2 regions of the Microbacterium suwonense genome follow, and region 2 is predicted to be linked to the other one. Evidence: riboswitches for the same ligand, from Rfam matches in the RefSeq annotation. Region 2 holds a riboswitch; the other holds the start of a gene.

Region 1 (4,692 bases), 670 kb from region 2:
GCAGGCTTCCGCGCCGCCGCCCCTGCTGAACCACACCGCCCCTGCTCAGTCACGTGACTGAGCAGGGGCGGTGAAGCTGAGCAGGGGCGGTGAGGCCGGGTCAGAGGCGCTCGGCGGCCTCGACGACGTTCGTCATCAGCAGGGCGACGGTCATCGGGCCGACGCCGCCGGGGTTGGGCGAGAGCCAGCCGGCGACCTCCGCGACGTCCGGATGCACATCGCCATAGACCTTCGACTTGCCGGTCTCCGGGTCGGTCTCGCGCGTGACACCCACGTCGAGCACGGCGGCTCCCGGCTTCACGTCGGATGCCTGGATCAGGTGCTTCACACCCGCACCGGCGACGATCACATCGGCCTGCCGCAGGTACGGGCTCATGTCCGGCGTGCCGGTGTGCACCTGCGTGACGGTCGCGTTGATGTCGCGTCGGGTGAGCAGCAGCCCCATCGGCCGGCCGATGGTCACACCGCGCCCGACCACGACGACGTGCTTCCCCTTCAGGTCGTAGTCGTTGCGCAGCAGCAGCTCGATCACGCCGCGCGGCGTGCAGGGCAGTGGGGTGCGGATCGGCGCGTTGACGTTCAGCACGAGACGGCCGAGGTTGGTCGGATGCAGGCCGTCGGCGTCCTTGGCCGGGTCGATGCGCTCCAGGATCGCATCGGTGTCGAGGTGCTTCGGCAGCGGAAGCTGCACGATGTAGCCATGGCAGGTGTCGTCGGCGTTGAGCTCGTCGATCACCGCCTCGACCTCGGCCTGGGTGGCATCGGCCGGCAGTTCGCGCTGGATCGAGTTCATTCCGATCGCCTCGGACTGGCGATGCTTCATCCCCACGTACAGCTGAGACGCGGGGTCGGCGCCGACCAGCACGGTGGCGATGCCGGGCACCACACCGCGCTCGCGCAGCGCCGCGACCCGCTCGGCGAGCTCACTCTTGATCGCCGCAGCCGCGGCCTTGCCGTCGAGGATCTTCGCGGTCATGTCCCGCTCCTTCCGTACAGCCCGTCTATTTGTGCCGAACGCCGCGAATACGGCCCAGAATCGCCACGAAAGGCACAAATAGACGGGTAGTGGTGGTGGGCTACTGCTGCAGGCCGGGGTACAGCGGGAACGCCTCGGCGAGCGTGGCCACTCGGGCGCGGAGCGCCTCGACGTCGGCTCCCGGCAGCAGCGCCAGCGCGATGATGTCGGCGACCTCGGTGAACTCGGCGTCGCCGAAACCGCGGGTGGCCAGCGCCGGGGTCCCGATCCGCAGCCCCGAGGTCACCATCGGCGGACGCGGGTCGTTCGGAACGGCGTTGCGGTTCACGGTGATGTGGATCTCGTGCAGCAGATCCTCGGCCTGCTTGCCGTCGATCTCGGCGTTGCGCAGGTCGACGAGAACCAGGTGCACGTCGGTGCCGCCCGAACGGACGCTGATGCCGGCATCCTTCACGTCCTGCTGCGAGAGCCGCTCGGCGATCAGCGCGGCGCCCGAGATCACCCGCTGCTGACGCTCGGCGAACTCCGGAGTTGCGGCGAGCTTGAACGCGGTCGCCTTCGCCGCGATCACATGCATGAGCGGGCCGCCCTGCTGGCCCGGGAACACGGCCGAGTTGATCTTCTTGGCGATGTCGGCATCGTTGGTGAGGATGAAGCCCGAGCGCGGGCCGCCGATGGTCTTGTGCACGGTCGACGAGACGACGTGCGCGTGCGGCACCGGGTTCGGGTGCAGGCCTGCGGCGACGAGACCGGCGAAGTGCGCCATGTCGACCCACAGCAGCGCGCCGACCTCATCGGCGATCTCGCGGAACTTCGCGAAGTCGAGCTGACGGGGGTACGCCGACCATCCGGCGATGATCACCTTCGGCTTGTGCTCGATGGCGAGTGCGCGCACCTCGTCCATGTCGATCGTCGAGGTCTCGGGGTTCACACCGTAGGCGACGATGTTGTACAGCCGCCCCGAGAAGTTGATCTTCATGCCGTGCGTGAGGTGGCCGCCCTGGTCGAGCGAGAGGCCCAGGAGCGTGTCGCCGGGGCGGGCGATGGCATGCAGCACGGCAGCGTTCGCGCTGGCGCCGGAGTGCGGCTGCACGTTGGCGAACTCGGATCCGAACAGGCTCTTCGCCCGCTCGATGGCCAGCGACTCGGCCACGTCGACCTCTTCGCAGCCGCCGTAGTAGCGGCGGCCGGGGTAGCCCTCGGCGTACTTGTTGGTCAGCACCGAGCCCTGCGACTGCAGCACCGAGACGGGCACGAAGTTCTCGGATGCGATCATCTCGAGGTACGTGCGCTGGCGGTTCAGCTCGCGCTCGAGCACCTCGGCGATCTCGGGGTCGACCTCGGCGAGCGGGGCGTCGAAGTAACGGTCGGTCATGGCGGTCTCCTGTTCACACGGGATTGGGGTGTGTTCCTCATCGGCCCAGGCGCGCGGTCGATTGCAAAGAGGCCGCTCCCCGGTGGTGCCCCACCCAGACGCCAGTCGCGACGTGGAAAAGCTTAGCGGATGCCGGTGCCGCACGCCCAGCATCATGACCGGCATCCGGTGCCCGGCGCGATAGATTCGGTGCATGGCGCATGCGATGACCCTGACGACGGACTTCCACGGCTCGCGGGTGATCCACTCCGCGCGGATCGTCGACGGTGACGGCTCCGTCACCGAGAACGGCTGGGTGCGGTTCGAAGAGGGCATCGTGGTCGCCCGCGGCACGGGATCCGACTGGACGGATGCCGCTGACGTGGTCGATGCGGCATCCGTCGTCGGCGGCGACGCCGTGCTCACGCCCGGTTTCATCGACATCCACGGCCACGGCGGTGCCGGCGCGGCGTACGACGACGGCGCGGATGCCATCCGCATCGGCCGCGAGATGCACCGCTCGCACGGCACGACGCGCGCCGTGATCTCGCTGGTCACGGCGACGATCGACCAGCTCGCCGCTCAGGTGGCGACCATCGCGGATCTCACTGAGACGGATGCCGAGATCCTCGGCAGCCACCTGGAGGGCCCGTTCCTCGACCCCGGCCACCACGGTGCGCACGAGCCGTCGCTGCTGCGCACCCCCGACCCGGACGCCATCGCGCGGCTGCTGGCTGCGGGGCGCGGGACGGTGAGACAGGTCACCCTCGCCCCGGAGCTGCCCGGGGGCTCGATGCGGTGCGCCAGATCGTGGCATCCGGCGCCGCCGTCGCCGTCGGACATACGAACGCGGATGCCGAGATCGCCCGCGCCGCGTTCGAAGCCGGTGCATCGATCCTCACGCACGCCTTCAATGCGATGAACGGGATCCACCACCGGGCACCGGGGCCGGTGCTGATCGCGGCGGCCGACCACCGCGTGGTACTGGAGGGCATCGCCGACAACATCCACCTCGATCCGCACGTGATCAAGCTGCTCTTCGACGCGGCGCCGCGTCGAGTGGCGCTGATCACGGATGCCATGGCCGCGGCCGGCAGCGCCGACGGGCACTACGACCTGGGAGCGGTGAAGGTGACGGTGACGGATGGCGTCGCGCGCGCCGACGACACTGGTTCGATCGCGGGTTCCACCCTCACGCAGGATGTCGCTCTGCGGCGTGCCGTCGACGCGGGTGTCGAGCTCGGCGAGGCTGTGCGTGCGTTGACGGCGACGCCGGCGAAGGCCGTGGGGTTCGGCGAGTCACTGGGCTCACTGAGGCGCGGCTTCGTGGCGGATGCCGTGCTGCTGGATGGAGATCTCGCGGTTCGCGGTCTGTGGATCGGGGCGGCGCCGACGCGCTGATCACCGCGGCGCAGACGCTGCCGAAGATGATGAGTGAGGCCGCCGCTGTCCCCACAGCGGCGGCCTCACCTCCCCTGAGCCGACCGGATCGGAAGCTCCTCCCCGAGGTCTCCGATCCCGTTCTGCTTCGATGCGATACCCCCGGCATCGATCCCCTCCGCAACCGGCCCCTCGCCAGTCGCTTCGGACGTGCTCTACGAGAAGAGACGGCCGACCCCTCGATTCATTACGCCGGTGCGAGGAACTTTTTCGCGTAGATCCTGAGAGCGCTCTCGATCGGTTCTCCACAGGGCTGGCCTCCGCCGGGATTTCGAGCGAGAATGGAAAAGACGCGTGATGAAGTGACCATTCACGCGTCTCTTCTTTGAGAAGCATGTCCGCCACACGAGCGCGGAACATCCGGCAGGAGTACAGGGACGACGTGAACGACCGCAGTGCCGAGGAATCAGCATCCGCTGACTCCGACCTCGTGCTGCGCACCCGATCGGGTGACGCGGAGGCGTTCGGCGAACTCTGGCGACGTCACTACCGCTCCGGGATGACGGTCGCGCGGTCGATCACCTCATCGATCGACCCCGATGACCTCGTGCAGGAGGCCTACGCGCGCATCTATCAGGCGATCCTCAAGGGCGGTGGGCCCAACGGCTCCTTCCGCGCCTATCTGTTCACCAGCATCCGCAACACCGCCGCGGCCTGGGGCCGCGCGCGCCGCGAGACCGCCATCGACGAGCTCGAGACGGTCGCCGACCCATCGAGCACCGACGCCGCAGCCGACGAGGAGCTCGATCGCGGGCTGACCGCACAGGCCTTCCGCTCGCTGCCCTCCCGCTGGCAGGAGGTGCTGTGGTACTCCGAGATCGAGGGGATGAAGCCGGCGGCGATCGGCTCGCTGCTGGGAATGAGCGCCGGCGCGGTCTCGCAGCTGACCTTCCGCGCCCGCGAAGGTCTGCGCGAAGCATGG
Region 2 (4,692 bases):
CGGCTCACTGATCGCCATCGTCGTCACCGGGCTGCTCGTCGCGCTGCTGGACCTGCCGGTCGACCTCATCGGCGAGCTGCCCTCAGGGCTCCCCGCGCCCACACTGCCCTCCGGCGACCTCACCGCCGTGGCCGGACTCATCGGTCCGGCGTTCGCGGTGGCCGCCCTCGCCGCCATCGAATCGCTGCTGGCCGCCCGGGTCGCCGCCAGCATCTCCGACACCGGACCGTACGACGCCGACCGCGAGCTGGTCGGGCAGGGCCTGGCATCCATCGCCGCCGGGTTCTTCGGCGGCATGCCGGCCACGGGAGCCATCGCGCGCACGGCGGTCAGCATCCGTGCCGGTGCGCGCACCCGTGTCGCCGCGATCGCCCACGGACTGCTGCTGCTGGCCGTGGTGCTGGTCGGAGCGGCCGTCGTGTCGCGGATCCCGCTGGCCGCGCTCGCCGGAGTGCTGATGGTCACCGCCTGCCGCATGGTCGCTCCGGCGACCGTGCGCGCGGTGCTCGGCTCGACCCGGTCGGATGCCGTCGTCTTCGTCATCACCGCGATCGTGACGGTGAGCGTCGACCTCATCTACGCCGTGCTGATCGGCCTGCTCGCCGCCGGCTTCTTCGCCCTGCGCCAGCTCGCGAAGGCCAGTGGCGTGCATCGCGAGGAGCTGCCCGGATCGGTGCAGCCAGGCGACGAGCGCATCGCGGTGTTCCGGCTGGAGGGTGCGCTGTTCTTCGGCGCTGCCGAGCGGATGATGGAGCGCGTATCGGAGATGCGTGACATCGAGGTCGTCGTCATCCGGATGTCGCAGCTGCAGATCCTCGATGCCACCGGAGCTCAGGTCATCACCGACATGATCCACTCACTCGAGCGGCGCGGCATCACCGTGCTCGTCAAGGGCATCCAGCCCCGCCACCTGCAGCTCGCCGAGCGGGTCGGTGTGATGGCATCCTTGCGCCACCAGAACCACCTCTTCACCGATCTGGATGCGGCGACCGCCCACGCCCGCAGCCACGTCGCCCGCGCCGCAGCCACGTAGCACCCGGCTGCCCCCATCTTGTCGCTTCGCGTGGCGCACATGGTGGCCTCCAGCGGCGGGATGCCGCGAAGTGCGACCCGTGAGCGGCGACGCGGTGCTCAGATCTCGTCGCTGAGTTCGCCGTGGATGCGGCGCAGATCCTCCATCAGCGAGCCGACCAGGATCCAGTGATCGGATCCCGGCGGCCGCACCACCAGGGGAGCGGTCAGCGCCGGGATGGCCGAGGTCATGGCATCCGGTTCAGGTGCGGCATCCGCGGTCTGCACCGCCAGGCGCGCGTCGTGACCCGCACGACGCAGCTGCTCGGCGATCGCCCGCACGGCGGGGTCGTCGGCGAGCGCGTCGTCGTAGTGGTCGAAGTAGGCCCGGGTCATGCCGATCACCTGGGTGACCACCGGCGAGAGCCGCTCGAACAGCGCCCGCAGCTCGATCAGATCGTCGCGGTGGCGAGACCGGCGCGGGTTCAGCGCGAGGGAGTCCTCTGCGGCGACGAGCGACGCCTCGGCGGCGTCCTTCATCGGTCGCAGCAGCCGCACCTGCAGCATCAGCTCGTGCAGCTGGGCGGACGTGCGGGCGGTCGGCAGTGCGTCGGCCAGGCGGTCGAGGGATGCGGCGAGCTCGTGCCCCAGCATCCCGATGTCACGGCGGGCGGGCGCGCTGAGAACCGGTGGCACGATCAGCACGTTCACGACGAATCCGATCGCCGCGCCGATCAGCGTCTCGATGATGCGGTACAGGGCGTAGTCGGGATTCGACGACCCCAGCGCGAGCACCAGCACGGCCGAGATCGCCACCTGGTTTCCCGTGCCGGTGGAGGCCCGCATACCCCAGGCGATCAGCATCGCCACCACGACGGCCGCCAGCACGACCCAGCTCTGGGCACCGAGCAGCAGACTCAGCAGCACGGCGATCACGACGCCGAGGATCACGCCCGCGCTGCGTTCGAGCGCCTTCGACAGGGACTGGTTCACGCTCGGCTGCACGACCAGCAGTGCGGCGATCGCCGCGAACACCGGCAGCGGTCCCGGCAGCAGCCAGCCCGCGATCAGCCAGGCCGCGATCGTGGCCGCTGCCGACTTCAGCACCTGCAGCAGGGGCGCGCGGCGCGCGGAGCGGATCACGGAGAGGCGCATGGCTCAACGGTAGTCGCGGCAGGGCGAGTGGCTACGAATGTCGGCTCAGAATCCGGATGTCGGCGGATATTGGCGTTCTGCGCCGACATCCGTCGTTTCATCCGACATCCGTGGACTCGCAAGTCCGCGCGGAGTGGTTCGATGAAGGCATGGATGTCGAGCGGATGCTGCGCGAGCAGCGGCGGATGCTGTGGGCCACTGCCGCCTGCTTCGTGCTCGGCCTGCTCGCGGGCACGGCCGTGCTGTGGGGCGGCTCCCGCCCGTTCAGCGGCGACGGATCCGTCATCATCCCGGTCGCCCTGGTGGCGGGGCTGATCGCCGCGGCGGCATTCGTCGTCAGCACGCGGATGCATCGGCCGGGCGAGACCTCGGCGATGCCGCGCTGGCAGGCCGTCGTCTCGGACGTCAGCGCAGTGGCGGTCACAGCCGCGCTCGCCGGAGTGACCGGCCTGGGCGTGCTGCTCGCGGGCGAAGTGCTGGCCGCAGGTCTGCAGGGGCTCGAACTGCCTGCCATCGGCGGCGGAGTGTTCACGGCCGTCGCATCCGCGCTCGGCGGCAGGATGGCGTTCGGCGCCGGCATCCGTCTCAGCACCCGCGATCTCGCCTCGCTGCTGTTCGCCTTCCTCATCATCGGCACCCTGTTCGCGATGCTCACCGCGACGGACAGCGTCTGGTGGGAGCGCAGCTTCTCGGAACTCGGCATCGGATCGGGCGGCTGGGCGTTCAACGGCACCCTGGTCATCGCGGGCCTGCTGATCGCGACCACCGGCTCATACCTCGGCCGCGACCTGCACCGGATGCTGGGCGATGCCGCCCTGCGGGGGATCGCAGCGGTCGTCATCACGTGGGCCTGCGCGGGTCTCGCATTGGCTGCGGTCGGCCTGCTGCCGATCGACCGGGTGCCGGGTCCGCATGCGATCGCCGCATTCGCGACGCTCGCGCTGCTGCTCGCGGCGGTCATCATCGTCACGGTTCTGATGGGGGAGCTGCGGATGCTGCGCACTCTCACGATCGTGCTGGTGCTGCTCATCGTGATCGCGGTCGTGCTGGCCTTCGGGCTGCACGTGCTCTCGGTCGCCGCGCTGGAGGCCGTGGTCGTCGGCCTCGTGCTGCTGTGGCTGACCACGCTCGTGCAGCTGCTCGGCATTCTCGTCCCCGACGTCTCCCGGCCCTCCGCCCGCCGCTCGCCCCTGCGCTGACGCGGCAGCTCGCCCGCGTGAAGATGGAAAGCGCTGGTTCCCGGCCCGTTGCGCCGACGTTTTCCATCTGCGCGGGAGGCTTGCGGATGGAAGCGCGGGTATCCTGGTCATGCGACTGGCGAAGCTGGATGACCGGCGGGGAGCAGAACTACGGCATCGACCGCCTGGGTGCCCATCACAGATGGGAGTGCCCGTGCGCTACGGGATGAATCCGCACCAGTCCGCCTCGGTCGAGGAGGCCCCGCCGTGATCGGCGGAGAGCCCTCGCTGATCAACTATCTCGACGCGCTGAACGCCTTCGCACTCGTGCGAGAGGCCGACGAGGCCAGCGGCCTGCCCGCAGCGGCATCGTTCAAGCACGTCTCGCCTGCCGGCGCCGCGCTTGCCGGGCCGATCGATGAGGTGGCCGCCGAGACCTGGCGGGTGCACGGAGTCGGCACCGACAGCCCGATCTCCGCCTACGTGCGCGCCCGCGATGCTGACCCGAAGTCCTCCTTCGGCGACGTGGTCGCGCTGTCGCGACCAGTGGATGCCGAGACGGCAGACTTCCTGCGCACCGTGATCTGCGACGCCGTCATCGCGCCGGGATTCGAAGAGGGCGTGGTCGAGACGCTGCGGGCGAAGAAGTCCGGCCGCTTCCTGATCTTCGAGGCGGGTCTGGACTGGCATCCGCCGGCGCGGGAGCGTCGTGAGGTGCTGGGTGCCGTGATCGAGCAGGACCGGGATGCCGCCGATCTTGCCGCGGCGCTGCCGGAGAAATCCTCGACCGCGCGCACCGCCGGGATGCGCAGCTCGGAATGGCGACGGCGCGCTACACGCAGTCGAACTCGGTCGTACTCGTGCGCGACGGCGCCGCGGTCGGGATCGGGGCGGGGCAGCAGAACCGCGTCGACTGCGTACGCCTCGCAGGCGACAAGGCCCGCGTGTGGTGGCTGCGTCGGCATCCGTTCGTCCGCGAGCTGCCGATGGTCGACGGGATGCGGCGGCAGGACCGGCTGAACTGGCAGATCCGCTTCGCCGGGGCGGAGATGACCCGCACCCAGCGCACCGAGTTCGCCGGGCTGTTCGGCGACAAGGCATCCGTCCGCTACGGCGAGAGCGCGTGGCGCGAGGAGTGGAGCGAGCGCCTCGACGACGTCACCCTGATCTCCGACGGCTTCCTGCCGTTCCGCGACAACGTCGACCACGCCGCCGAGTTCGGCGTCGGCACCATCATCGAGCCGGGCGGTTCGACGCGCTCCGACGAGGTGGCCGCTGCTGCCGCCGAGCACGGCATCACCCTGGTCACGACGGGACTGCGCCTCTTCCACCACTGAGTTGCCCGCGG

The links. A riboswitch is a leader RNA that binds a small molecule or an ion and turns the genes downstream of it on or off. The one in region 2 is predicted to bind ZMP and ZTP.
Region 1: linked by a shared signal. The riboswitch ahead of glyA (serine hydroxymethyltransferase) and the one ahead of QUE33_RS16215 (hypothetical protein) in region 2 are both predicted to bind ZMP and ZTP.

The regions. Positions count from the first base shown of each region.
Region 1 is NZ_AP027728.1:1,580,976-1,585,667, forward strand. It holds gene QUE33_RS07950 (bifunctional methylenetetrahydrofolate dehydrogenase/methenyltetrahydrofolate cyclohydrolase) at 101-976, opposite strand; gene glyA (serine hydroxymethyltransferase) at 1,077-2,351, opposite strand; ZMP/ZTP riboswitch at 2,388-2,470, opposite strand; partial or broken gene nagA (N-acetylglucosamine-6-phosphate deacetylase) at 2,557-3,731, shown strand; gene QUE33_RS07965 (sigma-70 family RNA polymerase sigma factor) at 4,105-4,692, shown strand, end outside.
Region 2 is NZ_AP027728.1:2,246,423-2,251,114, reverse strand. It holds gene QUE33_RS11210 (SulP family inorganic anion transporter) at 1-1,033, shown strand, start outside; gene QUE33_RS11205 (FUSC family protein) at 1,132-2,166, opposite strand; gene QUE33_RS11200 (DUF998 domain-containing protein) at 2,277-3,365, shown strand; ZMP/ZTP riboswitch at 3,467-3,542, shown strand; partial or broken gene QUE33_RS16215 (hypothetical protein) at 3,534-4,052, shown strand; partial or broken gene QUE33_RS16210 (hypothetical protein) at 4,163-4,222, shown strand; gene QUE33_RS11190 (hypothetical protein) at 4,343-4,681, shown strand.